One region of the Enterococcus gallinarum genome, then DNA from elsewhere that is predicted to be linked to it. Evidence: riboswitches for the same ligand, from Rfam matches in the RefSeq annotation. Region 1 holds a riboswitch; the other holds the start of a gene.
What was found. Region 1 has a riboswitch for tetrahydrofolate ahead of HED61_RS14350 (folate family ECF transporter S component). Riboswitches for the same ligand answer to the same signal wherever they lie in the genome.
Positions count from the first base shown of each region.

Region 2: linked by a shared signal. The riboswitch ahead of HED61_RS13495 (folate family ECF transporter S component) and the one ahead of HED61_RS14350 (folate family ECF transporter S component) in region 1 are both predicted to bind tetrahydrofolate.

Region 1 is NZ_CP050816.1:2,933,048-2,948,752, reverse strand. Features, by position in the region: gene hutH (histidine ammonia-lyase) at 1-500, shown strand, start outside; gene HED61_RS14360 (YitT family protein) at 583-1,458, shown strand; gene HED61_RS14355 (HutD family protein) at 1,468-2,070, shown strand; THF riboswitch at 2,054-2,151, shown strand; gene HED61_RS14350 (folate family ECF transporter S component) at 2,194-2,715, shown strand; gene HED61_RS14345 (bifunctional folylpolyglutamate synthase/dihydrofolate synthase) at 2,739-4,088, shown strand; gene HED61_RS14340 (WD40/YVTN/BNR-like repeat-containing protein) at 4,374-5,735, shown strand; gene HED61_RS14335 (single-stranded DNA-binding protein) at 5,890-6,351, shown strand; gene HED61_RS14330 (hypothetical protein) at 6,544-6,810, shown strand; gene HED61_RS14325 (ABC transporter ATP-binding protein) at 7,024-8,778, shown strand; gene HED61_RS14320 (ABC transporter ATP-binding protein) at 8,762-10,510, shown strand; gene HED61_RS14315 (hypothetical protein) at 10,615-10,791, opposite strand; gene HED61_RS14310 (short chain dehydrogenase) at 11,024-11,626, shown strand; gene HED61_RS14305 (SOS response-associated peptidase) at 11,687-12,268, opposite strand; gene HED61_RS14300 (Y-family DNA polymerase) at 12,371-13,729, opposite strand; gene HED61_RS14295 (sensor histidine kinase) at 14,111-15,705, opposite strand, start outside.
Region 2 is NZ_CP050816.1:2,753,754-2,769,458, forward strand. Features, by position in the region: gene HED61_RS13485 (Rgg/GadR/MutR family transcriptional regulator) at 1-655, shown strand, start outside; gene HED61_RS13490 (glycoside hydrolase family 3 N-terminal domain-containing protein) at 762-1,946, opposite strand; gene HED61_RS13495 (folate family ECF transporter S component) at 2,099-2,629, opposite strand; THF riboswitch at 2,656-2,754, opposite strand; gene HED61_RS13500 (hypothetical protein) at 2,937-3,119, opposite strand; gene HED61_RS13505 (MFS transporter) at 3,140-4,363, opposite strand; gene HED61_RS13510 (Crp/Fnr family transcriptional regulator) at 4,622-5,278, shown strand; gene HED61_RS13515 (OsmC family protein) at 5,347-5,739, opposite strand; gene HED61_RS13520 (ATP-binding cassette domain-containing protein) at 5,729-6,625, opposite strand; gene HED61_RS13525 (ABC transporter ATP-binding protein) at 6,622-7,494, opposite strand; gene HED61_RS13530 (ABC transporter permease) at 7,500-8,330, opposite strand; gene HED61_RS13535 (ABC transporter permease) at 8,327-9,289, opposite strand; gene HED61_RS13540 (ABC transporter substrate-binding protein) at 9,600-11,180, opposite strand; gene HED61_RS13545 (MetQ/NlpA family ABC transporter substrate-binding protein) at 11,196-12,011, opposite strand; gene HED61_RS13550 (aminotransferase class I/II-fold pyridoxal phosphate-dependent enzyme) at 12,278-13,369, opposite strand; gene HED61_RS13555 (homoserine O-succinyltransferase) at 13,691-14,644, opposite strand; gene HED61_RS13560 (C39 family peptidase) at 15,569-15,705, opposite strand, start outside.

The sequences.
Region 1 (15,705 bases):
GCAATGTATCTGAACGAAGAGTAGAACGATTGGTGAATCACCAATTAAGTAATCTTCCTTCGTTCTTGGTGAAACATCCGGGGTTGAACTCTGGTTTTATGATCACACAATATGCATGTGCATCTCTGGTTTCAGAAAATAAAATCTTGGCACACCCAGCTAGTGTAGATTCAATACCATCCTGTGAAAACCAAGAAGACTTTGTTAGCATGGGTACAACTGCTGCCCGAACAGCTCTAGAAATCGTCAAAAATTCTCGGCGGGTCGTTGCAACTGAAATCATGGCGGCTTGCCAAGCATTAGACATCAAAGGATATCAGTCAGGACTTGGCAAAGGCACAAAAGCAGCTTATCTTGCATTTCGTCGACAAGTAAACTTTATTGAGCATGATAAAGACATCGAAATGTATGATGAATTAAACAAAGCAACTACCGTTTTAGAAGATAGAGATTTCTTAAAAGAAATTGAGAAACAAGTGACATTGGATCTGCAGTTTTAAAGGTATGACGTGATTTGTGCCGATTGACCGATATCAGAGGAAGCGATGTCTTCCTTTTATTTTAAGAAAAGGAAAGAGGATTATGTCACGTTTTAAAAGAATAGATATCTGGCAAGAGGTGGTTACAAAATTAACAGTGATTCTTATTTATGCCTTTTTATATTCCTTGGCGCTGAATCTTTTTTGGCAGCCAGGGAATATTTATGCCGGCGGTTTAACTGGGATCGCACAAATCATTGCGACTGGTCTTGCTAAAAGCCATATTGAAGTCCCTATTTCAGTTATATATTATCTCCTGAATGTTCCAATGTTTATGCTTGCATGGTTCAAAATTAATCGCAAGTTTGTCATCTATACGGTTATTTGTGTAACGGTTGCATCATTTGCCATCCACATCGTCCCAAGTACTGAGCTAACTACAGATCCGATTATTTGCGCCATTTTTGGGGGAACAATCAATGGCTTTTCTTTGGGGCTGGCATTAAAATATGGACTTTCAACTGGTGGTATGGATGCGCTCATTCTTACAATCAGACAAATCACCGGTCGAAGCATTGGCGTGATTTCGATTGTTTTGAATGGAGTCATTGTATTGGTAGCCGGTTATTTATTTGGCTGGCCCTATGCTTTTTATAGTGTTTTATCCATTTTTATAAGTGGAAAAGTTACAGATCTAGTGTATGTCAAACATAAAAAAGTTCAGGTGACGATTATTACGCAAAAGCCGAATGAAGTTATCCCAGCTCTGCAAGAAAAATTAAGTCGTGGAATCACGATCATTCCATATGCACTAGGCGCATATAATCAAGAAACTCAAACGATTCTGATTTTGGTTATTACTACTTACGAAATGGAAATTTTGGATCAAATCATGAAAGATGTTGATCAAAAGGCTTTTGTCAGTGTGGCACAAGATATTAAAATTTTGAGTCAATTTGAAGAATTAGATATTGTTTAAGGAAGAAGTGTGGGAACAATCGAGAAGAAAACATGTGAAGATTACTTGTCCACAAAGTGGTCTGGAGGACAGACTACAGAACTGTTAGTGGAACCTGATTCAAGTAGCTTAGCTAAACGAGATTTTGATTTCCGTCTCTCAACTGCGACAGTGACTATGAATACCGTGGAATTTTCTGACTTTACTGGTTATCAACGAATCCTTATGTCTTTGGATAATCCAGTTAGATTAGGGCAATTAGGTTCTTGGATTAGCCTAAATGCTTTTGAGCCCCACCATTTCGATGGTAAATTAAAAACAACGTGTCAGGGTGAGTGTCAAGATTTTAATGTTATTTTTAAAGACGATTACGACGTCTTTGTTCAGGCGCTTAAAGGAAATGAGATGCATTTTATTAAACCGCAGACTATTGCTGTCATTTATGCATTGGAGAATCTTTCAATAGTGCTTCTGGGCGATAGAACACAGCGACAAATGTTGCAAAAAAATGAAATGCTGGTTATAAAAGATGAAACATTTATACAAGTGGAATCTAGTTCATCAGAGAAACAGAATCTTTCAAACAACAGGATTGCTGTTTTGACAAAAATAAAAAAACAGAGTAGAAGATAGAGCGTTAAGTGCTATAAGGATGGGATGTTGCCTTTTAGACGAAGAAACAAATTTCACGATTCTATCTTTGCATTCGCTGCATAAATTAATTGTGTAGCAGCTCTATTAAAGGAGATGCTAAGAATGAAGAAAAAAATCGACGCACATATTATCGCAACAATGGGATTACTGATTGGATTAATGGTCGTTTTGTCTCAAGTATTAGGGTTTGAAACCCAGCTGTTGAAAATTACCTTTGATTTTGTTCCAGAAGTGGTTATGGCTAGTTTATTTGGCCCTTGGTGGACAGCAATTGGTGCTTCAATTGCTGATATTATCGGGAATACTCTTTTAGGGAAAGCTCCTTTTTTCATTGGCTTTACACTGAATTCATTCATTGCAGGTTTGCTTTATGGCTACTTTTTTTATAAAAAGCCCATTACAATAAAAAATTCTTTTCTATGTGTTCTTTGCAATACATTAATTATCAGTTTGTGTCTGACACCAATTTGGTTGTCGATGATGTATGCAATTCCTTTGACCGATACGAAACTTTGGGGAATACGTATCGTCAAAGCGGTGATCATGCTACCTGTACAAACAGCCATGATCGTATTCTTTGGTCATGCGATTCCTTTGAAACGCTTCGCTCGTAATGTTTTCTAAACGAACTAACAATTCTATTGGGGATGATAAGAATGTTTAAAACAGGAGATGAAGCAGTACGCTGGATTCATTCGCGCAAAAAATTTGGATCGCGGCCTGGTTTGATACGAGTCAACGAGCTACTGAAGCTGTGCGGTCATCCCGAAAAGAATACTATCGGGATTCACATCGCAGGAACAAATGGAAAAGGTTCGACGGTAACTTACTTGCGTTGTTTATTAGAAATGCAGAAGCTAGCAGTGGGTACATTTACTTCGCCGTACATTGAAAGTTTTTATGAACGTATTTCGATTAATGGGAAAGCAATCTCCGCAGAAGAATTTGTCCAGCTAGCAAATGAATTTCGCCCTCTGGTAGATAGTATGGATGAGGATACACGCTATCAGGGAATAACAGAATTTGAGATATTGACTGCAATGGCCTTTTCTTATTTTCAAAAGCACGCAGACATCGCAATTTTCGAGGCAGGTATCGGGGGGAAATGGGACAGTACGAATGTTTTTATACCAATTTTAACTGCTATTACTACGATTGGATTAGATCATACAGATATATTAGGCGAAACTGAGGAAGAAATTGCCTTGCAAAAAGCTGGCATTATCAAAAAAAACATACCTATTGTTACAGGAAACATTTCGCAAAATGCAGTGAAAATAATTGAAGAAGTCGCTTCTAAAAAAAATGCGCCACTCTCTAAGAAAAATACCTCTTACCAAGTTCACTATGTGAGGCAAAGCCCTGAAAGTCATAGTCCTAAGGATTCTATAAGTGGAGAAATGTTTCACTTCGAAAATGAAGACTTTCAATTTTTAAATCTTAGAATTCCTTTATGTGGAAAATACCAAGTGGAAAATGCAGCAACTGCCCTTCAACTTTTTTTGCTTTATTGTCAGCAGCAAAACAAAGCGATACAAAAAGAGAGCATACAGAAAGCTTTAGAAAAAGCGCGATGGCCAGGTCGTATGGAGAAAATCAGTTCACAACCGACGATCATTATCGATGGGGCACACAATCCACATGCCATAAAAGAATTTGTTGATACAGTTACAGAAAAATTTCAACAAGGAAAGAAATATATTTTGTTTTCAGCGCTAACAACCAAAAATAGTAGGAAAATGATCCGACAGATGCAGCAAATCCCTAATAATTGCCTTATAATAACCACATTCGATTACCCGAAAGCGTTGAAAAAAGAAGATCTTGTTCGAGAAAATAGCCAATTTAAATATTATCAAGAGTGGCAACAAGGTATTAAGGAGATTGTTGCTAAAATGGGATCGAAAGATACTCTTTTTATTACTGGTTCATTATATTTTGTATCGCAAGTTCGCACATATTTATTAGATGATAGGAGATGTTTAGAAGGTATCTGAAGGAATCATCTGATCCATTAATCAACGTGTGTGAAGAAACCAGAGAAGCAATATAAGAATAAATATGAAAGAAACAGTAGAATGGTTAGAAATGACATACTTCAGTTTTTCCATCTTTGGAAAGCCTGAAGTATGTCACTTTTTTGCGAATGCTTTTATTTTTTCTAAAAACTATTTAATGAGGTACCCTTTTCTTAATTTCTTAAGAAGTGAAAAAGCATCTTGTGAGAAAAGAAACTTTTCATTATACTTCAAGTAATTGAAAACAAAAGGTGGGTTTTTCCCGTGAAAGAGCATAAAAAAATAGCAGCAATTCGGGTAGCGTTAGCTGTCGGTTTGACACTGATTGTGATTGGGCTAGTCATCTGGTTCATCATTGGCTTTTCTGTAGGACGAGCGGTCAGTTCGAGTGGTTCAAAATCATCAACTGTAGAGACTTCTCAAGTAAACCAATCCGCTATCAAAGAACAGCCCGTTACTTATTTTAATCAATTTCTGCCCTTTGAAAGCGAATTTAACTATGATCCGAATACACAAGGATTTAATTTATTTTATGATTTGATGCGCTATTTTTCTTCTGTGAAGGTGCAAGAAGATGTACGGATCGATTCTTACAGTGTGAGTGGTGCAACCTATCAAGATGGGCTGCTGACGGTAAAATTTACTGTGTGGCCCAAGTCCATCAATCGTGAGACAATGACATCTTATTGGGGTAAAGTTTCCGATGACGGTTCTGTGCGGGATATTTGTTGGCAAGTTAAGGTTGCTACGACTGCTCAAGGGGACAAAGCGATCACGAATGTAGATGCGGGAGATCTAAGTGCGATCACCGATAAGAACAATCAAATGACCACCTCAAAGGAAACGAATCAGACGATTGCGTATAAAACAGAAATTGGTAAGAGTCAATTGAAATTAACTTATGATAGCTGGAAACATCAAATCATTCTGCCCTATCCGTTAGATGATTTTTTTGGCGGCGAGTATAGTGGCGACAAACAAGCGCTGATCGCTGGCAGCTATATTTTGACTCCTGAACGGACTGGATTTATTCGAACGGAATATGCTAGTGAGGGCAGTCCAACTCAAAATGTCTATTATACTTATACGGAAAATCAAGGAAATACGTGGAAGAATGTTGCTCTGGCAGAGCAGACAGCAGCTGTACGTTTTCGCAAATTGACATTTGGCCAAGACGGTTTTGGTTACATTTTCTTATCGGGTGGCCGCGTAATGGGGCAGGAAGGCTATCTCTCATATGTGACCCAAGATGGTGGCAAAACTTGGCAGGAAAAGCAAGTGGCTAAGGGAATCAGCCGACTCTTGACGGACGCATGCTACCTCAACGAGAATGTTGGCTTTATGAGTTTCGGCGGAGTAACGCCAACAGAACCAAGCCTCTATGTGACGACAGACGGAGGAAACACATGGCTGGAAGCTGCTTTTGAAATGCCTGATGAATGGAAGAAGGTTTTCGTGGTTGCTGAAGCACCTTATCTAGAAGATGGAAAGTTAAAAGTTATGGTCAATCAAGGTCCCATGGGGGATTACAAAGGTGGTACAGTCAAAGGTGTATTTACCTCAGAAGACAATGGCATGACGTGGACGTATGTCTCTGAAATAGATTCATCGACTGATGAAGGCTAAGCTCGATTAAATTTTGTTTAAAAGTCAGCGACAAAAACTGTAGAAGATCACTATAGATGTTCTCAAAAGAATTGCAAGAAATTTTTTTTGTGATAGACTATGGCTAATCTTGCATTAGTGCGAGTCTAAATAAAATGTAGAGTGAGGGAGTAACGTGGCAACGAACAAGGTGATCCTTACTGGGAAAATTAATGAGATGCCCAGTCGAGAACAACTGGCTTCTGCAGCAGCAAATAATACGTGTGTACGGTTTAACTTAGCAGTCGCTGCACAGTGGCAAACAAGCGAACAGTTGCAAACAGAATGGTTTGCTTGTGTTATCAACGGCAAGCAAGCAGAAACTTTTTTGCGGTATACCCAGAAAGGTGCAAGTGTTAAAATCAATGGACATTTGCATATGTGTCCTTTTGAAACCAAGGAAGGACAATCTGTCTATGGTGCCGAAGTTGTAGTAGATAGTTTCCAATTGCTGGAATTGCCGCCAGAATCTCTACAAGAAACCGTCGAATCGATCGCTCAGCCTGCGGTCTCACCTAATCGTCGTCAGGAAGCTTCTGATACGGATACATTGAAAAATCAAGTATTGGAATTTTTGAAGGATGAACATTTTATTTAAGACCTAAAAGGATGTTCCCCATTTCTTCATCTTCTGAACTGGTATCGGACATCCTATTTCAAAAAAAGCGCGGCAAAAAAGAGACGAAAATGACCTTCATAAGCCTGTTCAAACGAGTAATAGTTTGTCGATTATTAAAATAGTAAAGAACAAAGTGTTGAAAAACGAAACTTTTTTAAGAAAAGACTTCCCATGCAGGAAGTCTTTTTTTGGAAGCAGATTTCTTTGTGGGCGGATTATGAAAAACTTTTTTTTGTGCCAAATAATGGCGTCCTTTGTCTTGACAGACTAAGGATTATCAAGACAAAAGAGAAAAAAGAACAAGAAGAATTATTACAGAATGGGAAAAGAATAAAGGGTCTTTTTTTATCATTAAGTGATGAAAAGGACTATAAGAAAGTCAATCATTTTAAAAAAAAATTAATAAAAATTCTTGCAAATTCTCATAGTTATCTGTAAAGTGTTACTTGTAGTCAGCAAATAAAAAAAGAAGGAGGGATTACGATGCAAAACGTTACAGCAAAATTCGCAAACAACAAAATAGTAGTTAATCCCTTATTCGGTAATCCGTTAGTACACAGATAGTGTCGATATTTTTTGACGTTATGCTCTGTCCTTTTTCCGAAAGGGCAGAGCTTTTTTGTGTACTTTTTTAGATTGAGAGGGAAGAAAATGAAATATATTTTACAACAATTAACGACGTATTTTAAAGCGCATAAATTGCGTTATGCAATCGTATTTATTTTTATGGTTATTGCCAGTGCGATGTATGTAGCACCGATCTATATTTTGCGCTTATTCATTGATGCACTGATTCAAGATGACTTTACGATGGCAATTTTGATTCGCTATGTCAGCTTGTTTGCCGGTGCGATACTTTTAGGCTATATTGCAGAATTTATTTGGACATTTAATTTATTTATCGGATCATACGATTTGCAAAAGCAATTGCGTCAGCAATTGATGAAGCATTTCTTAAACATGGGGGCTCCCTTTTATCATCGGTTTCGAACGGGAGACTTAATGACTCGTTCTAGTGACGATGTTCAAGTCATGGGAATGACCGTAGGCTATGGGTTGATGGTTTTCTTGAATACGAGTCTCTATTTGAGTTTTATCGTTGCCATGATGGCGATTACAGTCTCTTGGGTATTGACAATCATTGCACTGATTCCTATGCCCCTCTTGGCGTACTACATTTTCAAATGGGGTTCGCAAGTAGATAAAGCTTTTACCGAAGCACAAAACTCTGTTTCAGAGATGAATAGTGAAGTGTTGGAGATCATCGATGGTATCCGAGTGGTACGGGCATTCGGCTTAGAAGCAGCAACGACGCAGCAATTTCAGCAAAAAACAACAGAAACTCGTGAAAAAAACGACATCGTTTCCGAGATTGATTCCCGTTTTGGGCCGCTGATTACAATCATTTTGGCGATTAGTTTTGTGATGAGTTTCGGGATTGGGGCTTTCCTAGTAGCCAATCAACAAATCACTATTGGTGCGATGGTATCTTTCCAAGTCTATCTAACGATGGTGGTTTGGCCGATGATTTCAGCAGGAGATCTGGTAAATGTGATGCAGCAAGGGGCTGCTTCTTGGCGTCGGATCAATGAAGTATTGCAGACTGGCGATCAGCTAGAATCTACAGGACAACAACTTGTACCGATGATCCAAACAATTGAATTCTCTGAGTACAGTTTCAAATATCCGAATACGGAACGATTTGTCTTACAAGACGTTGATCTGACTATTACCAAAGGAGAAGTGTTGGGGATCGTCGGCAAAACAGGTAGTGGTAAGACTTCCTTGCTACGTCAGTTCGGACATCGGTACCCGTATTCAAATCAAATGCCAATGATCAATGGGCAGCCTTTGACTGCTTTTCAGACAGAAGAGATTCGTCGTCACTTTGCGGAAGTTCCGCAAGAGCATACGTTGTTTTCACGAACGATTCGCGAAAACCTATTGTTCGGGGATCCAGGAGCATCCGAAGAACGCTTATGGCAAGCGTTATCACTCGCATGTTTCGCTGAAGACATCAAACGGATGCCAGAAGGTCTTGAAACATTAGTCGGTGAAAAGGGAGTTTCTTTATCAGGGGGTCAAAAGCAACGTTTGTCGCTAGCACGGGCCTTTCTGCGAAGGAGTGATGTACTGTTGCTGGATGATGCTTTGTCAGCTGTCGATGCAAAAACAGAGCAAACGATCATCGCAAACCTTAAAGCAATGACAGATGCACCGACTTCGATCATCGTGACCCACCGCTTATCCGCCATCACGGACGCCGATCAAGTGATCGTTTTGGAAGATGGGCATGTTATCCAAAGAGGGACCCATCAGGAGCTGATCGCAGTTCCTGGATGGTACCAAGAGCAATATTATCATCAACAGTTAAAGGAGGACGATCAAGATGTTCTCAACGATTAAGCGCCTGCTGTCTTATGTAGGCTATTACAAAAAACAATTTTCGATCGGTGCAGTATTGCTACTGCTAGGTGCTGCACTGGAATTGACATCACCGCTGATTGCCAAACGATTGATTGACGGCGTCATGACTCCATCGGTTGAGACAGGGAATTTGAATATCCTTTTCTTGATCCAATTATTAGCGGGTTACTTGCTGATCAATTTGATTGGCTCGCTCTTTCGTTATATCAGCTTGCTGCAGCTGCGTAAAATGTCAAATCGCATTGTGAAGAAAATGCGGGACCAGCTTTTTGACCATATGCATCAATTGCCCGTTTCTTATTTTGATCAGATTCCTGCTGGGAAAGTAGTCGCGCGAATCACGAATGACACGGAAGTTTTGCGCTCCAATTTCTATGTGATCGTCATCAGTAATTTGATGAGCAATATCATTCAAATCATTGGGGCTTTCTTGGCACTCTTTTTCCTGAATCATACTCTAGGATTGGCTATGCTTATTCTGATTCCGATTCTGGGTATTTGGCAACATGTCTATACGAAGTATGCTTCCCGTTATAATATTGCCATGCGGGAATATATTTCTCAAATCAGTGGTCAGTTAAATGAATTTGTTCAAGGAATGGCAGTTATTCAGGCCTTTCAGAGAGAAGGCCAACTGCAGAAAGAATTCAATGAAACCGTCGAGAAATGGTTTCAGACAGGTCGAAAGTATCTGTTATTGGATTCGAGTATTGCCTGGGGATTGGGCAATCTTTTGCGGAATTCAACGATCCTGATTCTGATCACGACATTATCGGCATTCTTCTTGGATGGTCGGCTCGCTATCTCCGCAGGTTTGCTTTATGCCTTTATTGATTATATCAATCGACTCTATGACCCAATCGAAGGTCTGGTCCAAACGATCACCAATGTTCAGCAATCGCTAGCTGCTGGCAAACGAGTCTTCGAGTTTGCTGATCAGCCAATTGAAAAACAGCAAGAAGCAGTTATTGCGATCAAAGAAGGAAATGTTTCTTTCAATCAAGTAACCTTTGGATATGACCCAGAGCAAGCTGTTTTACATGAGATTGATTTTCAAGTATCTGCAGGTGAAACAGTCGCATTAGTAGGGCATACAGGATCTGGGAAATCCAGTATCTTGAACTTACTCTTCCGTTTTTATGACCCTCAAGCAGGGACTATCACGATCGATGATCAAGTGATCGAAGCATTTGACCGTCACAGCGTTCGTCGTTCGATGGCGATCGTGATGCAAGATCCCTATCTGTTTACAGGAACGATTGCCAGCAATATCGGTATGAATGATCCGTCAATCACAGAAGAGATGATCCTATCCGCATTAGAACAAGTTGGTGCCGGTTACCTGCTGACGCGTTACCCGAAAGGTATCCATCATCCCGTCGTAGAAAAGGGCAATGAGTTTTCCAGTGGCGAACGTCAATTGATCAGCTTTGCCCGTGCTTTGGTATTTGATCCAAAAATCTTGATTCTAGATGAAGCAACGAGTCACGTTGATACCGAAACGGAGTCAATCATTCAAAAAGCAATGACAGTCTTGCAAAAAGGACGGACCACTTTTATGATCGCTCACCGCTTATCAACGATTAAGCAAGCTGAGCAAATCCTAGTCTTAGATCAAGGTAGAATCGTTGAACGGGGCAATCATGCCAGTCTGGTACAAGCTGGGGGAATCTATCAGCAAATGTACCAAATGCAGTCAGAGCAACTTTGATTCATCAAGGATAAGACTCACTTTTTTAATAAGATAGAAGAAGCGTCAAGCCTAGGAATTTCCTTGTTTGCTTGACGCTTTTTTAGAGCAGTCTTTACTAACCGCTAATCGGTCAATGGCTGGATGTCACTGAGTTTGGCTACGCCGTAGTTGCCCCCTTCTAAAAGTTCGACAGTCGCTGTATTGCTCAGTAAGCGAATGATCTTGATCTTTTGTAAGGTAGGTTGTCCGATTACTTTCGCTAAATAGAATTTACTTGTACAAAGTTCTTCTTTTTTCATAAGCTTCACCTTCTTTTTTAGAGTTATACCATAGAAGTCCTTTTACAAGGAAGGCGTTTCACAAAACATTCAAACTTTTTTCGTAATTTGACAATAGCTGTCTTTATCCTATCCTCTTAAATCAAGACTTACCTGCACAGAAAGAGGGGAAAGAGGAAAAGGACAGCTAACGTTTGTAAAAAGAAAAAATCTGCCGTAGAATGAGAAAAAATAAGCGAAATGAGATGATTGGATGAAAGTTCTTTTAGTGGGACATACCGGAACGTTAGGGAAAATTTTGCTGGCTGGTTTACAAGACAAATCTGTTGAGGTTATCACGGCGAGTCGAAGTGCAGGGGACTACCGGGTTGAGATTGCTGATCCAGAAAGTATTCGGACGCTGTTTGCAGAGATCGGTACTGTAGATGCTATTATTTCCGCAGCGGGTAGTACCGTCTTCAAACCTTTTGCGGAGTTGACACCGGAAGAAAATCAGCGCTCCATTGACAGCAAGCTGCAAGGCCAAGTCAATCTAGTGTTGATCGGACAGCATTATTTAACGGAGGGCGGCAGTATCACGTTGACCTCAGGCATCATTCAAGACGAGTTTATTCCGATGGGTACTTCTTCGGCATTGGTGAATGGCGCAATCGGTGCTTTTGTTGCTTCAGCGGCGTTAGAAATTGGTCGTGGCATTCGTATCAATGCGGTCAGTCCGAATGCGCTGGCAGGCTCTTGGGAGACCTATGCTCCCTCATTCCAAGGCTTTCTGCCTGTCGCGGATGAAAAAGTTTTTGCTGCCTATGAAAAATCAGTTTTTGGTATCATGACAGGACGGACTTTTACTGTTTATTAAAGCCGTCACTCGCTAAAAAAAGCCGTCAGAAGAAGCAAATTCTTCTGGCGGCGTTTTGGTTTACGAAACAGGTTGTGGGTGAATATCAGGCATCGTTTGGAGTAGATAGTTTCTTGCGAAAGTCACATCCGTGATCCAAGGCAAAACATCTGCCTTCGGCAACAAAACAGGCATCCGATCATGGATTGGTGCAATCGTTGCATTGGGCTTGGTCGTCAAAATAATGGATTCATCTTCCGAACCGCTGGCAGTAGAATGGTTCCGATAGAAACCAGCAAGGTAGAGGGGCTCCGAGGAGTCAAAGAGAAACTTGTGCTTATCGCTATCCCACTCATAAAAGCCAGACATTGGAAAGGCACAGCGTTTTTCCAGAAATGGCTTCTTGAAAGTACGTTTTTCTTCTACGGTTTCTGCTCGGGCATTGATTAAAAGTTGGCCTTTTTTGAAACCAGTAAAGCCCCAATGGGTTAGGATCGGTACGATTTGCTGCGAGTCATCGGCAATCAGCGTGACGACCTGGTTGGAAGGGAAAACTTCATCAACAGCGATTTTTTTGTTTTGTTCTTTGGCTATCGTGACTAGTTCTTGATAATAATCAGACAGCTCACCTGTCCTTGGATCAAATAAATATCTCCCACACATGGTGTTTCCTCCTTTTTAGCAATGCTGTGAATTCCGGCTGGTCTACAGATTCAATTTATCAGCAAAAGAGATAGGCGTATAGCAAAATGCTTAGCAGCCATCCTATTTTGGACGAACTGCTTTGCCTTGAGGTTCGTTTGAGATACCATCCATTCCACCGGCATGACCACCAACGAGATTCGCCCGTGCAATCGCTCGTCCGCCTTCTAATTTACTGGCAGCATGAACGATTGAAGTAAATCCATATTTGGCGCGAATTTTATCGATCAGTAAATCAAGCTTTCGCTGTTTTAGTTGTTCTTCCGGATCTTGGAACAAATCGAGCTGAACGCTTTGGGTAAAAACCAGTCTCGAATAAGTGATCCCCACATGACGAACCACTTGTCCTGTGTAGTATTTGCGAAATAAGAACAGTGCGTGAGCAATCAATAGTTTGGTGTTATCTGTCGCAGGGATTTTCATTTGGTGGGCAAAGCCCTTCTGTGTCTCTCCAAAAGCTGTTCCAATATAGAGATGGATACATTGTGTTTGGCAGCCTTCACGGCGGATTCGGGCGGCGACTTGTTCTGCCATTTCTTTGATAACTAATTCGATCTCGCTCTGCAAGTAATAATTTCGATTTAAGACTTGATTATTGCCATAACTTTTTTCCATTGTCTTTGGGGCTGGTTCTGCTAAAATCGTTCGATCGATCCCGTTGGCATGGTGGTATAATTGTTCCCCAATGATGCCCATACGGCTGCGCAAAAAATCTGGATCAGCATGAGCCAATGCTTTGATCGATTCGATCCCCAACTGAGTCAATCGTTTTTGGGTTCGAGAACCAATCCCCCAAAAATCAGTCATCTGCGAAATTCCCCATACTTTGCTTTCCACATCTTGATATGTCCATTCGGCAATGAAGGTGGGATTTTTCTTTGCTTCGGTATCGAGGGCCAATTTAGCAAGAAGAGGATTATCACCGATCCCGACAGTTACCCGCAGTCCAGTCGCTTTGAAGACATGGGCTTTGATTTTTTCTGCCATTTTGTGCCGCTTCTCGCTTCTAGAAAGAGAAGGATCAGGAAAAAATAAATGCAACGTTTGCGTCACATCCATCAGCGACTCATCAATTGAATAGAGTAAGAGATCTTCATCCGCCACATAGTTCCGATAAACGTTGTTGACTGTCAAATTTTCTTTGATATATAGATTCATGCGAGGTGAAACTTTATATAGATCCGGGTGGTTGGGCAAGTTGTCAGCACGAGTGACATTGGTGATCCCCAGAACAGTTTTCGCCATTGGCGAAGCTGCCAAGACTAATCCGTTTCCTGTGTTATCTGAATGAGACATGACTACTAGCAAGGCAGTCAAAGGATCTAGCCCTCTCTGGACACATTCGACAGATGCATAGAAAGATTTTACATCAATGAACAAAATATCCCGTAACGGTTCTTCTTCATAATTAAATCTCCCCATCAAAAACGCCTCCCTAGTTGTATAATACAAACATATGTTCTCTTTTGTAAAGCGAACACACCTTAAAACTTTTGATTTTTGTAAAATCATCGCGGCAATTAAAAACAGCTGCAACAAAAAAAGCCCTTGAGAAGGGCTTTAATGACATAAAAGCAGAACAGAAGCTGGCGCTAATAATCACGCGATGAGCTATCCTGTAATTTTTTTCATTGCAGAAAAACAAGAGGGAATTTCCGTGACAAACTAAAGTGAGTTTCGGCTGATGACGACAAACAATAGCTGGTTTTTTATTGTACTTTTCGTCAAACCTTCATTCTTTTTCGTTATAATAAAGGTATAGTGAATGAACGAACAAAAGGCTTAGATAAGTAATGCAAGCGATTACTGAACGTTGCCGCTATCTACTGGAATCCCTAGTGTAAAGGTCGTTCCATAGACGGTGCTTTTTACTTGTAAGATCCAATCGTTTTTCTTAGCAATCGATGAGACGATGAATAAGCCGAGACCAGTTCCATTGGACTCTGTCTTCGTTGTGAAAAAAGGCGTGAACATTTTACTTTCTATTTCTTTCGGGATCCCTGGACCATTATCTGTCACGGTAAGTTGCGCAAAATGTTTGTCGCAATAAGCAAGTGAATGGTTTTGGAATGCTGTCAACTGCTTATCTGCTGCTGCACTAAGTCTGACTTGGATGTGCGGGTTTTCTGGCTGAGCCTGATAAGCATTGGTGATCAAATTGTATAAAATAACTTGTAAGTCACTGGCTTCAATGAGTGCAGTGCCCACAAAAGAAGCTTGATAGGTCAATGTGACTTTCTTTGGTACGAGTACGCGCATGGTGTCAATGGCTTCTGATACCACTTCTTCGATCGAGAGGGATTCTTTCGTTTTGATTCCAGTCTTAGTAAAGCGCAATACATTCGTAGATAGGTTTTGGCCTTTTTGCGCTGCTTGGTAGACTTCATTTAGATCAGCAACGAGCGCTTCGTTTGACTGGTATTCTTCAATCAACAGTTGCAGATTTCCGATCATCGGAGTAAGAAAATTATTCATGTCATGAACAATGGTAGTGGTTAGCAGACCTACTGTTTCCAATTGCGATTTTTGCATCATTGATTTTTCAAGGGCATGCTTTTCCTTCAAAAAATTTTGCCGTTCAACTAAACGCAGATTTTCGATATAGGTCCGGTTTTGGCGATTGTAATGACTAAAACTGACTGCTAAAAGAATGATGATTGCTAAGAGAATGGTCAGTAAGCCAAGTATGATCAGATTTTTTTGCAGTGCGAGTCCATTTCGTTCATAAAAGTCCGATGAACTGGCAACGATCCAGCGTGCATCCCCAACCGTAATCCATTCATAGGCTGAGATTTTTAAAACTTTTTTGGGGTCTTCTTCTGTCCACCAGTAAGAATTGTAGCTTAATGTTCCTTTTTCATTGGTCTTTTGGACATCTTCTAAATGAGCCAAATCGCTGTAGTCGAGGTCAGGATATTTCAGCTTTCGCCCATTGATGATGTCTAATCCGATTTGTTCGGTGGAAGGGTGCATGAGCACTTTCATTTCTTCATTTTTGACCATCGTATAGCCATTTTGGTTTTCTGTTGTGTCAATCTCTTGCTGATATAGCTCTTCAAGATTGATTGGCAGAACCAAGATAGATTGAAGCACATGATGCTTGTCATAGACCGGTCGATATAAATTGACATAAGACGTATCATCAGCAAAGTAAGCTTCGCCGTTTTGAAGAACCGACCCCTTTAAAGCTTTGAGATAAAGGGGATCTTGATCAAAAGCCGTGACTTTGACAGGTTCTTTAACAAATTGGTCAGCATGGATGTCTTTGCCAGAAAGGAGAGTGCCCGTTGGTGAAACAAGATATAATCCGGCGGCAGCCGAGGTCTTGAATAGGAGACTGTTGTCCAACTGAGTGTCTTCGATCAGTTCATGGTAATTTTTTTCATTAAAAATATTCG
Region 2 (15,705 bases), 180 kb from region 1:
ATTTCACAATGCTTATTACCAACATGATTATGATCAGCTAGCAATCTTGATTGACGAGTCAAAAACAACCTACCAAGAAACACAAGACTTTTTCTACTATCTTCTTTATAGCCAGTACTATTTGATCCTAAAGAAAAAGGGTTTTCTACATACCATCGATGAAACAGAAAAAATCGAGGCAGCGATAAAGAGCTACCTCGACAAAATAGAAACCTGGGGAAAATTTGAGATTACCATATTTGCAAATCTAATGTTTCTTTTCACGGACGAATATATTTTGTTTCAAATCGAGCAACTAAACAAGCAGGAATTTTATAATAATTTGCTTAGTCTCAATTATCATATTTATTCTAAGTTGTTGACTAACGCTGCCTTTCTTTTCATTGACCGCAATCAGATCGATCATCTTAAACAAATTTTGTTTTATATGACCAAAAATATTCCATTGGATAACGACCGGATTCGATTGATGATCCGCTATTTCGAAGGGATCATCGCGATCTTCCATGGTGAAATCGAAACTGGAAAACAAACAATCACGAAAGCAATTGAGATCCTACACTTTTTAGGTCAATCTGCCTACGCTGCTGAACTATCAGAATTAGCAACCAACGTCCTTTTGACAGTGGCACCATCTGAAGAACCTTTTTTATAATGTTGCTGCCGGAAAAATCTGTATAGGATAAAAAAAAACGATCTGAAAGTCTTCTTTCTGCGCCAATACTTGTTAGCAGAAAAGAGTGTCTTTCAGATCGTTTTCTTTAATTGATTAACCCAATGGAAGCTTTCCATTCAAGCACTCGTTTGACGGAAGCATCGATGGCTGCTTCCGGATAATTACCACTTCTGACAGCATCCACAATCACTGGGATCTGTTGCTGATAGGTAGATGACATCACTAAATCGTTCCCTGCTTCTAATGCTCTCAGCCCTGCTTCTGATTGAGAAATAAAGTCAGCTAGACCCGCCATATCCATGTCATCCGTCATGATTACTCCTTTGAACCCCAGCTGCTTCCTCAATAATTCATGGACAGGCTTCGAGATAGAGGCTGGTGCGCTGTCATCAATACTTGTGACAATATTATGTGAGACTAAAATACTGTCAGCTCCTGCTTTGATCCCGGCTTCAAAAGGTAAGAAATCATTCGTTTCCAACTCTTCTAACGGACGATCATCGGTAACGATCTCTACATGTGAATCACGGTTATTGCCGTAACCCGGAAAATGCTTCAATGTCGAACCAATCCGATTCTCTTTTAAAACGGCAATGTTTCTACGAACAAATTCACTGGTTCCTGCTGCATCTAAACCTATGGTCCGATCATAGATAAATGAATTAGGGTCAGTGGATACATCGGCGACCGGAAACAGACCGGTAGAAATGCCATATTCGTGGAAAATAGCTGCCTTTTGAGCAGTATCTTCTTCAATTGCTTGCCAGCCCCCTTGTTGGTAAAGTTGCTGAGGGGATAAAAATGGTGTTTGTACCAATGCAGGGTTGCGACTGATTCGAGTGACAGTTCCCCCTTCTTCGTCCATTCCGATCAGCAAAGGTATGGAACTGGCTTGCTGATAATCAGCAATCTTTTGCTTCAACGTCTCAGCTGTCTCATTCTCCGTATCACGTCCGAATAAGACATAGCCGCCTAAATGATAGGTTTGTATATCTTCAACTTGATTGATTTCAGGCACTCGTACAAAAAATAGTTGCCCAACTTTTTCTTCTAGACTCATTTGGTCAATCCGCTTATCAATCGTCGTTTCCTCCTCAGTTGATTGTTCGGGAATACTCGACTCGGTACTTAGAGAACTTGTTGACGTTGTTTGTGAAGCGTTTGTCGGTTCTTCCCCATTTGACTGTTGGTCCATCAGCCACTTCATTCCTCCTATAATGAGCAACAGAAGCAAAATAAAGCCACCCATAAGGATTCCTTTTTTATTCATAAATTCCTCCAGTTCATAAATTCCTCGTCTTATTTTACATCAGCCTATTTTAGCATGCCTTTTAAGGTAAAAAAAGCGAACACGACACACTCAAGTGTACTGTTCGCTTTAATGGATGTTTGTTTTTTATTCTTTTTTTGTTGCTAAAATGATTAGGTAAAACGCCGAGTCAAGCGTTTATAAGGCACTGCGCGCCCAACAAAGTAGATCAAAACTGTCTGAATAGGAAACATGATAACAGCTTTCATCAATCGAGCCGACCAAATTGCCCAGCTTGTTAATGGAATATTCAGCATCATTGCCAACCAGATCGGTGTCAAAATCAATGTGATCAGAAGGGTATTCAGCAAGACCACTGTTGCTGCCCGTTTCCAAGTTACTTCCTTTCTATAAAAAAAGTAACCGTAGATCAACCCACCTACGAATGCATTGATCGTAAATCCGAAGAAATAAGCGGATTTAGGGAATAAAATCATTCCTGCTATATCAGCGACCGAAGCCCCTACAGCAGTCCAGAATGGCCCAAAAAGCATCCCCATAATCAACTCAGGAACAAAAGTGAAGGTGAGTTTCAAATAGGCTGTTTCAAACCCCAAGATTTGCGACAAGACCACCATCAGGGCAATCAAAAGCCCCATGACCGCGATCATGTGTGCGTCGACTTTTCTTTTCATAACGAGCATCTCCTTTTAGAGCTGCTACAAATTCATGCAGCGAATGCGAAAATAAAACCGCGAACGAATCGTTCTTCGTCCAAAAGGCAACATCCCATCCTTTCGGCACTTAACGCTTTATTTCCTACTCTGATTTATTTAGGTATCTCTACCCAGACAAACTATAGCACAGATTCTAGTGGTCTTCAATTTTAGTCCCTTTAATGACAGCTGTTTTTTAAGAATCGTTCGTTTTTTTGCCGTATCTTGGGCAAAAATTAAGGCAGAGCAGTAATGGAACCCAATACCACTGCTCTGCCACTTTGATTAACGTTGATCAGCCAATGATATTATCGTTGATCAACACACGCTTGATGTTTTTCAATTCGTGAGCAATCTCAACTTGCTCGATCGTCAAACGTTGATTTACTTCTTCCATCGAATGGATTTCTTTGTTCAATTCATTGACATTGTTTACCAAATTTTTCAGTGCTTCTAAAATCAATTGATTGCTGTCCATTATTCCTACACTCCTTGTCTTTATTCTTCTCTCGAACGTTCTGAAATAGCGGCGCTTTCGACGACTTTTTTGGTTTTATAAAAGAATTTGTACAGTACAATAACAACGACCGGAATCACTCCGCAAATGATATAGATTTGAGAATAATTAAACATCCCGTTTAAGCTACCTAATGCATAAGGACCGACACCTAATCCTAAATCTAGACCAATGAAATAAGTAGAAAGTGCAACACCGATCCGATGAGAATCGACTTCTTTTAGACATACGGCTTGTCCATTAGACATGAATGTACCATAGCCAAGTCCAACAAAACAGCCAGAAATCAACAGCATCAAGCTATTGCCAGTAATACTCAACAAGAACAATCCTAATGTCAAGAAGATAAAACTTGGATACATCACTGCATCTGCACCACGACGATCAAACAAGCGACCTGTCATTGGACGAGTGAAGGTTACGGATAATGCATAAACAACAAAGAAGAATGCGCCTGCGGTTTCTAGGCCAAGGTTTCCGGCATAAATAGAAAGGAAACCTAATACACTGGAATAAGACAACCCAATCAAAAAGGCCAGACCTGAAATAAACAAGACTTTTGGCTCAACAAAACTGCTGAATGACCATTTCTTTAGTTCTGCTCGGTGTTCTGGTGTTAAGGAAATATTTTTCACTGGGAAAGCGAAACAAGCAATGGCTGTTACTATCGAAAGAGCAGTTGCTAATAGGATAATAAAATCAAAACCAAAAGAGGGTAACAGCAGCATTCCGATAAATGGACCGACAGCAGCTGCTAAACTCGTGCTTAATCCATAGTAGTTGATTCCTTCTCCATGTTTTGAAGAGGGAATGTACGCCGTAACAATTGCATTTGCCGCTGTAGACACTGCTCCATAGGCGAAACCATTCAAGAAACGGACACCATCCAAAATCATGATATTCGATGAAATCAAATAAGCCGCCGTAGTTATGACATAAAAAATCATTCCCCAACGTAAGATGGCTTTTCGTCCAACTAGCTCCAATACCTTACCAATATACAAGCGGGCAATCAATGTTCCTATAATATAGATCCCTGCTGCAAACCCAGCTTGTGCAGCGGAAGCCCCTAATTCTTGCGTAGCAAACTTTGCCGTGATGACGACAAAACAATAATAGACCAGAAAAACAATAAAATTAATCAATGTAATAGTAATAAAACCTTTGTTCCATAGTTTTTCTGTTTGTTGCTCCTGTTCTGACATGTTGTGTTTTGCTCCTTTTTTATTGTTTCTTTGTTTCATCATCCTCTTTCTCAGATGACAGGTCTAACTATACCTGATATTTCAAGAGCGCAAATTCGCTTTTGTTGCTGAAAAAACGCAAAAACATAATACATTAACATTTGTTATTGCTTTTTGAGTTAGAATGTTCTTTAATTAAAAAAGAATATTCACCCAGATTTGGCGAATGTGACTGTTCATTGAAAAGGAAACACTATAGGAATAAGAGGAGTGCTTTGTTTGGTAAAACAGCTATTAATGGACTATTTAGAACAAAATAATATTCCAGTAGTCATACGTAAAAAAAGAAGTTATTTGACGTATGAAGGAATCCCTGATCGTTATGTCTATATTTTGAAAAAAGGGATCATCAAGACAAGTGTCGTCACTCATGAGGGGCGTGAATTCAATTTGCGCTATATGAATGATTTCGATATTGTTTCTCTTTTTAAAGATGAATCTTCACAAGAAGTCGAAGCGCCCTTCAATGTGCGTGTCGAGTCAGAAGAAGCCGAATTATATAAGATCGTGCGCGATCAATTCTGGACAGATGTCAATCAAAATCGGGCGTTACAAGATTATGTCAAAGAGTACTATCGCAAAAATCTAATGTACTCCATGAAAAAAATGCAGCAAATGCTGATGAATGGCAAATTTGGTGCGGTCTGTACACAATTGAATGAATTATACGAAACCTTTGGGGTACCAGTGGGTGAAGGAACCTTGATTGATTTTGAGGTAACCAATGAGGAAATCGCCCGCTTTTGCGGTATCACTTCAGCAAGTAGTGTCAATCGAATGATGCAGCGGTTGAGAGAAAGCGGTGCTATCAAGACTCAAGACCGGAAACTATTGGTTTTAGATATCGGGTCAATTCGCGAAAATATTATTTATTAAAAAAGGCAGCTAGTCGAATTTCTTTTGACTAGCTGCCTTTTTGTTTAACGTGTTTTGTGTTGTTTGAATTAAATGAAATGAACTGTTTCTGCTACCGTGATCGTTGGATCTAATGATTGGATGACTGGACAATTCGGAGAAACGAGTTTGAGACAGCGAATGGCTTTTTCTTGATATTCCGCTGAAATCCGCGCATAAAAATCGATCTGGATCGAAGAGATCGGCTCTGCTTTCTTCGTAGAATCTCTCGTATAACTGACTTCGATTTTTTCAATCTCAGCAGGCACATGAGAATTTTCCAAAACAGAAGTATACACATAACCGCCACAAGCTGCGGCTGCAGTTACAAGCATCTGAACCGGTGAGTATCCTAGTTCTCGAGCCAAGACCCAGTTGCCATTTTGCTGTGGTAATTCTAATTTATCTTTTCCTTGAACCAGTGTTAAGGTTTCAACTGTCATTTTTTTCTCTCCTTACATAATGTTCTTTTTCTACTTCTATCCATTCAAAAAGAGGACTTAAAGTGATCGTTTCTTGGATGTCTTTCTGATCCATTGCTGCTCGAGCCAGAATTGGATCAGCGATTGGTGCTGCTGCCAATAGTTTCTTTGTATAAGGATGCTGAGGGCTTTCAAAGAGTCGTTTTGTTGGCGCCAATTCAACCAATTTTCCTTGATACATGACTGCGGTGCGGTCACTGATATGACGGATCACGGATAAATCATGGGAAATAAATAAATAGGACAATGAAAATTCTTTTTGCAGCTTTAGAAGTAATTGAATGATCTGCGCTTGAATCGACACATCTAATGCAGAAGTTGGTTCATCACACAAGACAAAGGCTGGTCGATTAACGACTGCTCGAGCAATCCCGATCCGTTGACGTTGTCCACCACTGAAATTCCGAGGAAATTTATGGATGTCCTCTCCTTTGATTCCAACGATCGCAAGTATCTCTTTAGCCTTTGCTCGTGCAGCGTCTTTCGTTTCTTTCAGTAAAGGCTCCATCACTAACTCCAAAGCAGTCATTCGTGGATTCAACGCAGAATAAGGATCTTGAAAAATTACTTGCATCTGCTGATAGCGTTTCTTTTGTTCCTCTGGTGACAAACTTGCCAGCTCTTGTCCCTCAAAAAAGACTTTGCCTGCAGATAAAGTTTCCAGATTCAAAATACTACGGCCTAATGTTGTTTTACCACTGCCTGATTCTCCTACAAGGCCTAGAGTTTCGCCCCGATGGATCGTCAAACTAACATTCTCTACTGCGCGCACTTCTGTCACTACCCCACGCCAGTTTTTGCTTCGAAACGTTTTGCTGGCCTCTTCGACTCGTATCAATTCCTTCAATTGCTTGCCCCTCCTTCCCAAACACGATGCGTCTCAGAGATTTCCCGAACGTGTAACACATCAGGAAGTTCTTCCTGATAGTCAAAGACAACTGTTTCTTCTTTATCCCCTAAGTGGGCGGCCTCGAGCAGTTGCTTCGTATAGAGATGCTGAGGTTGATAGAAAATTTCTTCAGTAGTCCCTTCCTCTACCACTCTTCCTTGGTACATCACCTTGATAAAATCACACATGCCAGCGACAACCCCAAAATCATGGGTCACCAGAACGACCGAAAGGTTCTCTGCTCGCTGCAATTGCTTGATCAATGCCAAGATCTGAGCTTGAATCGTTACATCTAATGCAGTCGTTGGTTCATCTGCAATCAGCAACTTCGACTGTGCCAACAGTGCCATAGCGATCATGACCCGCTGCCGCATCCCCCCTGATAATTCATGGGGATACTGCTTCATCCGCTGTTCAGGAAGGGGGATCCCTACCTTGTTCAACTCCGCAATGGCAATTGTTTGCGCAGCTTTTTTTGACATTTTCTGATGTCTGCGAATGACTTCAATCAAGTGATACCCGATGGTTCGCAAAGGGTTCAATGATGTCATTGGATCTTGAAAAATCATGGCTAGCGGTAATTTGCTGCGATCAACAACTGGTTGGCCTTCAAAAACAAACGAGTCAAAGGAGTCGGAGATATTTTCTGGTAAGATCCCCATCACGCTTTTCATCGTCATACTCTTGCCACTGCCTGATTCACCGACGATCCCCACGACTTGTCCTTTAGGAATGACTAGGTCGATTTCTTTCAGCAGCTGCTGATCTCCTTGTTTTCTATGAAAAAACACGTTTAAGTTTTTCACCGTCAGTAATGGCTCTGTCATGCTTGCTACACCTCCCGCTGCAAGACACGTTTGATCATGTCCCCCAGATTATTAAATGAATAGATGGTAAAAATCACGAATAAGCCGGGCAGAATTGCCATATAAGGGGCTCGTTGCAAACTGCTTTGGGCATTTTGCAGCAAACTCCCCCAAGAAGCCATTGGCTGTTGGATTCCCATTCCCAAAAAACTCAACGCAGATTCTGTCATGATCGCTCCTGAGATGCTGGCAGAAGCTGCCACGATCAGCGTAGGTAAAACTGCTGGAAAAATATGGCGGAAAATAATACTAAAGGATGTCCGACCAATAAACTTACCATAGACAACATATTCTCTTTCTTTCGCAGCAAGTGTTTCTCCCCGAATCAGACGAGCGATATTCATCCACGAAAAGCCGCCAATTACAATAATGATCGTCGTCAATCCCGGACGCAGAAAGACACTTAAAACAATCACTAATACCAACCAAGGAATGGAAGACAAGACATCAACAAGACGCATCAAAAGACTGTCCACCCAACCACCAAAGTATCCAGCAGCTAAACCGACCATCGTGCCGATCAATGTCGCTGTAATCATCGCTAGTACTCCCACTAATAACGAGACCCGACCGCCGTAGACAACTCGAATGAAATAGTCTCGTCCAACTTCATCCGTTCCGAACAGATGGGCCCAGCTAGGTGCTTGGGACATATTGCTGACATCCGTCGCATTCGGATCGATTGGAATCAAAGGTGCCGCTAATGACAACAAAATCAGCAACGTCAAAAAGATAAAAGAAAAGGCGTAAACTGGAGAAGAGAAAATCGCCTTTCTGATTTTCTTCAATCGTTTCATGAACGATTCCCTCCTTTACGTATTCTTGGATCAACAATCGAATAAAGAACATCCGCCAATAGATTGCCTAAAATAACTAAGGTCGCTGACAGCAACATGATTGCCATGATCACGGGATAGTCCAAACTTTTCGTAGCACTCATCAAATAAGGACCGACCCCTGGCCAGCCATAGATGGTTTCTGTAATGATTGCTCCTGTGACCAGCATTGGCAGTGCCAAACCAATTTGCGTCACGATCGGGATCAACACATTGCGACTGATATGACGGCTAAAAATCTGCCATTTCGTAGCGTGAAATGCCTGCTGTACAACGACATAATCTTCAGATACTTGTTGCGTAGCTGAGGCGCGAATGTACCGAGTTAATTCTGGGAAAAAAGCGACCGTCAGTGTTGCATAAGGCAAAATAAAATGTTGCAGAAAATCGTTGAAATCTCCTTCTTTTCCAACAGTATACATCCCAATGATAGGAAACAGATTCAGCCGATACCCAAAAAGATAAATCAAAATCATTGCAAACCAGAATGTAGGCACCGCGATTCCTAAAGAAGCAATACCGTCGATCAGACGATCCCATACTTTTCCCTTGTTTGCTGCCGCCAACAGTCCGAGTAAAATTGCTAACAGCAATGCAGTCAGATACGCTGGCAGAACCAGTCGAATCGTATTAGGGATTCTGACCGCTAATTCTTGAGCGATACTGTTCTGGGATACTAATGAAAATCCCAAGTTCCCTGTAAGGATGTTTTTGATCCATAGAAAGTATTGCACTAGAAATGGTTGATCCAATCCATAGCGTTGCCGCAACAGATCAATTTGCTCTTGTGTCATATTTGGCGTTGTGATTGAATCGATCACATCATAAGGTGCGATATGAATCAGTGAAAAAACGATGAATGAAATAACGAATAGCAGAGGAATAGCCTGCAATACTCGCTTCATAATATATCGGAACATGGTTTCCCTTCTTTCTCTCAAAAAAAATCATGACAGAAGGCCGCTAGACAGATAACAAATCGCATGCACCAGAGGAGCAAGAACCTAAGTATTTCATCCAACTGATATCCGAAGAAACTTGAGATGGCTCCTGTCATACAAGAGCGGTTGTACCTTCAGCGTCTACCTCTATCTCAACCATTTCAGGCATTTTCATCTGGATGTTACTTAGGGCACAGCCCAACTTCTTGGTGCAGATCCGCCAACTTTAAAGAAGGCGAATCCGTCTATGTTTTCCGTCTTTCTTTGACTTCTGTCACAACCATTCATGTTACTTGATTGTCAATTTTGACATATCTTCAAATGTGTAGATTGGAATCAAGCCAGCTTCTTCTACATTGGCAATGCGATTGTTGACAGCTAAAATCTTTTTATTATCTACGATAGGATAGATTCGAGCATCATCGGCAATGGCTTGTTGCAGCTGGTCATATAACTCTTTCCGTTTTGTTTCATCTAACTCAACCGCTGCTTTAGCAAACAAATCATCGGTAGTTTTGTTCTGTGTTTGGAAATAATTTGAGCTGCCATCCGTTTTGAAAAGCATACCATAAAGATCTGGGTCATTTCCCATGATATAGCCGCCTAAAAATAAATTGTATTTTGTCGAACCGGCTTTTTTCAATTCTGTAAAGATCGCTGTTCCATCGCCGCCTTCCAATGAAACGTTGATACCTGCTTGCTGTAATTGTTGTTGAATCAATGTTGCCTGAATCGTTTGTGCAGGATCCGTTGAAGTAAATGCTAGATTCAGTTGGAGATTGGATACACCCGCTTCTTGCAAAAGTTCTTTGGCTTTTTCCACATTTGTTTCATATTTTTCCACGTCTTCGGTCGCGTAAGGATTGTTCGGTGGCAAGAAAGAATATGGCGTATCATAATATTCATCACTCAAATACGCTGCTTGATTCATTTCATTTTTGTTCAAAGCATAAAGAACCGCTTGTCTTACTTTGACATCTTTGAGGGCATCAGAATGAGTATTCAATCCTAGATAACCAACCCGATTTTCAGTATACGGATATACTGAGATCATTGATTCATCCAAATCTTCAATATCAGAAGGCAAGACAACTGCCGCATCTACTTCGCCTTTTTGTAAAGCGACTTTAGCCGTATCAGTACTTTCAATGATCCGCAATGTCACATTTTTGATTGCTGCTTCGCCGCCGTAATAGTTTTCATTGGCTTCAAAAGTAAAATATTCGCCGCGCTTGTATTCCTTTAATTTGTAAGGCCCTGTTCCTACGGGGGTTTCAGGCAATTCGCTAACAGAAAAATCAGTCACATCTTTATAAATATGTTCAGGAATGATATACGTTTCAGTTGCGATATTATTTAATGCTGCTGCACTTGCAGAAGGTAACACAAACTTCACTGTATAATCATCAACTTTTTCAATGCTGACCGGTTTTCCATCTACCCATAACGCATCTGCATTGCCGTTTTCTTTTTTCACTTTTTGTTCATAAGTAAAAACAACATCCTCTGCGGTAAAGGCTTCGCCATCTGACCATTTCACATCTTTTTTCAAATGAACCGTCAAGGACAAGCCATCCTCAGCTGGCTCAACGGAATCTGCTAGTGCATTTTGGGTTGTTCCATCCGCTTCAACAATCACTAAAGGAGAATAGATCATGTTGGTGACAGTCAGCCCCCAACGGTCACTCGTATTGATTGGATTCGTTGACGTTGGATCACCGCTGATCGCATAAGTGAACGTGTCTTTATCTCCTGCTTGAGTTGAAGTTTTTGTTGTTGAATCTTGTGTACTGGATGAGGAGCAAGCAGCTAAGAATAAACCTATACTGATAATCGCCGTCCCAATCAATCCTTTTTTCCAATTTTTCATCGTTCTCCTACTTTCTTACCATACAGGTATACTTGATTTTTTTGTTACTTTATCAATGATTTCTTTGACTTCATCTGTTTGATAATACTCAATGATCGTCTGATACGTCTGATTTTCTTTTTCCTCCGCTCGGGCCGCGATCACATTGTAATACGGTTTGGACGAATCTGCGACAGGCTCTAAGAAAATCGCATCTTCTGTTGGCACAAATCCGGCATCAACAGCCATCCCATTGTTAATCAATGAAATATCGACATCCGTTATTGCTCGCGCGGTCTGATTGGCATCCAGCAACTTGAACGTCAGCTGCTTCGGGTTATCGGCGATATCATTCGTCGTTGGCAACAGACCTTTTGATTGATCCAATGTGATCACCCCGGCCGTCTGCAGCAACAATAATGCGCGGCTCTCATTTGAAACGTCATTTGGTAACGCGACAGTAGCACCATCAGCCAATTCAGCAATGTCTTTGATTTTGTCTGAATAAATCCCCAGTGGATTGAGTGTGGTATAAGCAATCGTTGTATTGGAATATCCGCTTTCCTGATTGACATTATCCATAAAAATCTCTGTCAAGGCTGCGTGCAGATCAATCGAACCGTCCTCTAGTGCCAGGATGGGCTGACGATAATCAGTAAATTTAACGAGCTGTAGATTGATTTGCTCTTTTTCCAACAATTGTTCCTGAACATATTCCCAAGCTTCATTTTGCTCTCCAACAACCCCAAGCTTTACTGTAGTTGCCTCTGAGGCAGGTTTGCTGCAGCCTGCCAAAGCAAAAACCAATACGCCTAAAAATACGCTAACCCATTTTTTCCAACTTATTTTCATTTTTTTCTTCCCCTTTTTCCCCCTTTGAGCGAAGCCTACAGAAGCAACGATCCCTTTCTTGTGATTGTCGCAAATAGACGCAATGACTGGATAGAATACTTAGTACTTAACTACAACTTTACATTTCCTGCTGTAGTCAGTTGATCATCGGACTAACTATTCATATGTAGTGTAACTTTATCTTATACACCAAAAACTGTCAATAAAGAAACTCTAGTAAAGCCTTGCGCTATATCTTTCTATAGTACTCGCAAAAAGGGGTTTTTTTAGATGTAAGACAATGCCTGCGTAAGATCCGCAATCAAGTCCTGACTATTCTCGATCCCAATAGAGAGCCGCAAGAGATCCGGCGTCAAACCATAGGACTCCCGCAACTCTTTAGGGATATCTGCATGTGTCTGCGTCGTAGGATAAGTGATGAGACTTTCAACTCCGCCCAAACTTTCAGCAAATGTAAAAATTGAGAGTTCCTTCAAAAATGAACGGACTTTCACTGCCTCCTTTAACCGAAGACTGATCATACCTCCTACACCAGGATACAGTACATCTTTGATTGCTGGCTGGCGTTTTAAAAACGCAGCGATTTCTTTTGCGTTTTGCTCTTGTCTTTCAAACCGTAACGGCAACGTTTTTAAACTGCGAATGAACAACCAACAGTCGAAGCTGCTTAAAGTTGGGCCAGTGGTATTGGCAAGATAGGTCAAGCGTTCACCAAGGGAGACTTCTTTTGCAATGATCACACCAGCCAAAATATCATTGTGACCTGTCAGGAACTTGGTCCCAGAATGAAGAACGAGGTCTGCGCCTAGTTCCAACGGTTTTTGTCTCAATGGTGTCAAAAAAGTATTGTCAACGATGAGTAAAGCATTGACTTGATGCGCGATCTCGGCGACCGCAGACACATCGATTTCTGTCATCAATGGATTTGTCGGAGTTTCTAAAAAGACCGCCGCAATCGTTGAACTGATTTGTTCTTCAAGTTCGTTTAGCGTATTGAAATAATGAAAATAAGCAATCTGGCGCGCTTGTAACTCTTCAAAAAAACGATAACTACCCCCATATAAATCTCTTGATACGAGAAATTCACTACCGCTTGGGAAAAGTTCAAAAATCAATGCGATCGCACTCATACCTGAGCTCGTGACGATTCCTCGAGCGCCATTTTCTAAGGTAGCCAGTCCGGATTCTAATAGCTCTCTCGTCGGGTTTTTGGTACGTGTATAATCATAACCGGTACTTTGACCTAATTCAGGATGCGCATAGGTGGTAGAGAGATAGATTGGTGCACTGACAGCTCCCGTCGCTTGATCCGAACGATTGCCTAGTTGTGCTAAAAAAGTCGTCATATCAACAGTCATAATCGTATTTTCCTTTCTTTGTTTAGTGTGCTCAATGAAGCGGGATAAAGTCGTTGTCGCAAGATTCTGACGATAGTAGTGAAACTAGTTGCCTTAACTGCCAAATTGTTCGTTGATGAGTAGAATGAAGCAATCATAGCCTTTTGTGAAACAATGAAGCAAAATGAGCTGTTTTGATCATTCGCTGTGGAAAACTTGACCATTGATGGAGGGTAGCAGTAAATGAGTACAGCAGTCACTGGTTTAAAACTAGCGGGCTTTTCAGATCAACCTTCTTTGTCTAGCGCTCTTTTGTTTCACTGAAAAAAACATTGACTAAAGTCACTGCCGCCTATGTCCGCCCTCCCATTCATTACCTATATAATAACCAGTACGCGTTGGCAGAATCTGTAAATCATAGGGCGTGCGCTGGTAGGTTTCGTGGATCCAGTTACTGAAAAACAAGGACGCATGCCCTCGCCAGCGATTGATGACCGTTCCTTGCTGGTCGGAAAAATAATTTTTGGGGAGTGCCGTTTTGAGCCCTTTGGCTTTATCTCGCAAATATTCTTCTTTCAACGTTTCTGTATAGTATTCCAAATGCCCTAAAAGAAAACTATTTTTATGGTCATGGGAAACTAAGAGTGCTGGACCGGTCTCTATTCCTGTAACAAGCACATTCAGAGGTGCAAGTTGCAGCTGCGCCTCATTGATCCCCGTATAACGAGAATGGGGCATCATGAAGGAATCATTAAACCCTCGTATCAGCGGATGAGCCTGGATCACTCGCTGTTCAAAAATACCAAAAAGTTTTTGCTTATGAAGCACTTTTTCGATACCATAATGATAGTACAGCCCAGCTTGTGCTCCCCAGCAGATATGCAATACCGATGTGCAATTTGTTTGACTCCAAGCCATGACTTCCTGAAGTTCCTGCCAATAATCAATCATTTCAAAAGGCATTTTTTCGACTGGTGCTCCTGTAATGATCAAGGCATCGAAACGTTCCTCACTGACTGCCTTAAATGCGACATAAAACTTGTCTAGATGAGTCGAGCTAGTATTTTTGCTTTCATGTTGCTGCATTTTCAATAATGTTACTTCGATTTGCAAAGGACTTTGGGACAAAAGCTGCAACAATTGATTTTCTGTAGTGATTTTTTGCGGCATCAAGTTGACGATCGCAATTTTCAAAGGGCGAATTTCTTGTTTGATAGCTCGCTCTTGTTGTAAAGCAAAAATGTTGTGCTGCAAAATAGCTGCTGCCGGTAATTCTTTGGGGATGATGATTGGCATCTTCTCACTCCTTTTTCAATCGACTCCTATGAACATTTACTTTTTATTACCTTATCGTTTCTCGTGGTTTCACCTATCATTGCTTCTGAACATGGTTGGTTCAGTGTGACTTGCATGCCATGCTTTGCATGTCAGTCGCAGTGATTCGAGACGTGGTGACTACGTTCCCTTCGGTCCCCTAGTACTGTTCATCATCTGCTCGTCTACTCTGTGCTTCGCCTACAGTCGCTTCTAAGCATAGTTCGCTAAGAAGGACTTGCATGCCATGCTTTGCATGTCAGTCGCAGTGATTCGGGACGTGGTGACTACGTTCCCTCCGGTCGCCTAGTACTGTTCGTCATCTGCTCGTCTACTCTGCGCTTCGCCTACAGTCGCTTCTAAGCATAGTTCGCTAAGAAGGACTTGCATGCCATGCTTTGCATGTCAGTCGCAGTGATTCGGGACGTGGTGACTACGTTCCCTTCGGTCCCCTAGTACTGTTCATCATCTGCTCGTCTACTCTGCGCTTCGCCTACAGTCGCTTCTAAGCATAGTTCGCTAAGAAGGACTTGCATGCCATGCTTTGCATGTCAGTCGCAGTGATTCACAGCAAAAAGTCGTCCCTTTTATCGTTACATTAACGATAAAAGGGACGACTGACTCGTGTTACCACCCTAATTCGTGCTGCCTTTGCAGGCGTGCACCTCAACAGTACCAATGATACTTGGCGCGTTATCGGGCGCATACCGTCTATTTGGCGTGAACCAAATAAAAACTCAGAGCTCATCTTCAACGCCTGTCTCATGTCTCCTTTTTCACCAACCGGAGTCTCTGTACCTTCAACGTAGCGCTTACTCTTCTCTTCAACGTTTCATCTCTATTTGTAATTTCTAAGAATTATAATCGTTCTTCCATTCAATGTCAATCCGCTTTTAAGACTTTGGCTTATTTCTCTGAAAGATAGAGATATTGTTGATCCATTTGTTCATAGATTTCTTGCAGATCATCTCGTGAAACTTCACGATCCTTGTAGCCATAAGGATCGTTGACATACATTTTGTCTCCATCTATTCCAGTAATAA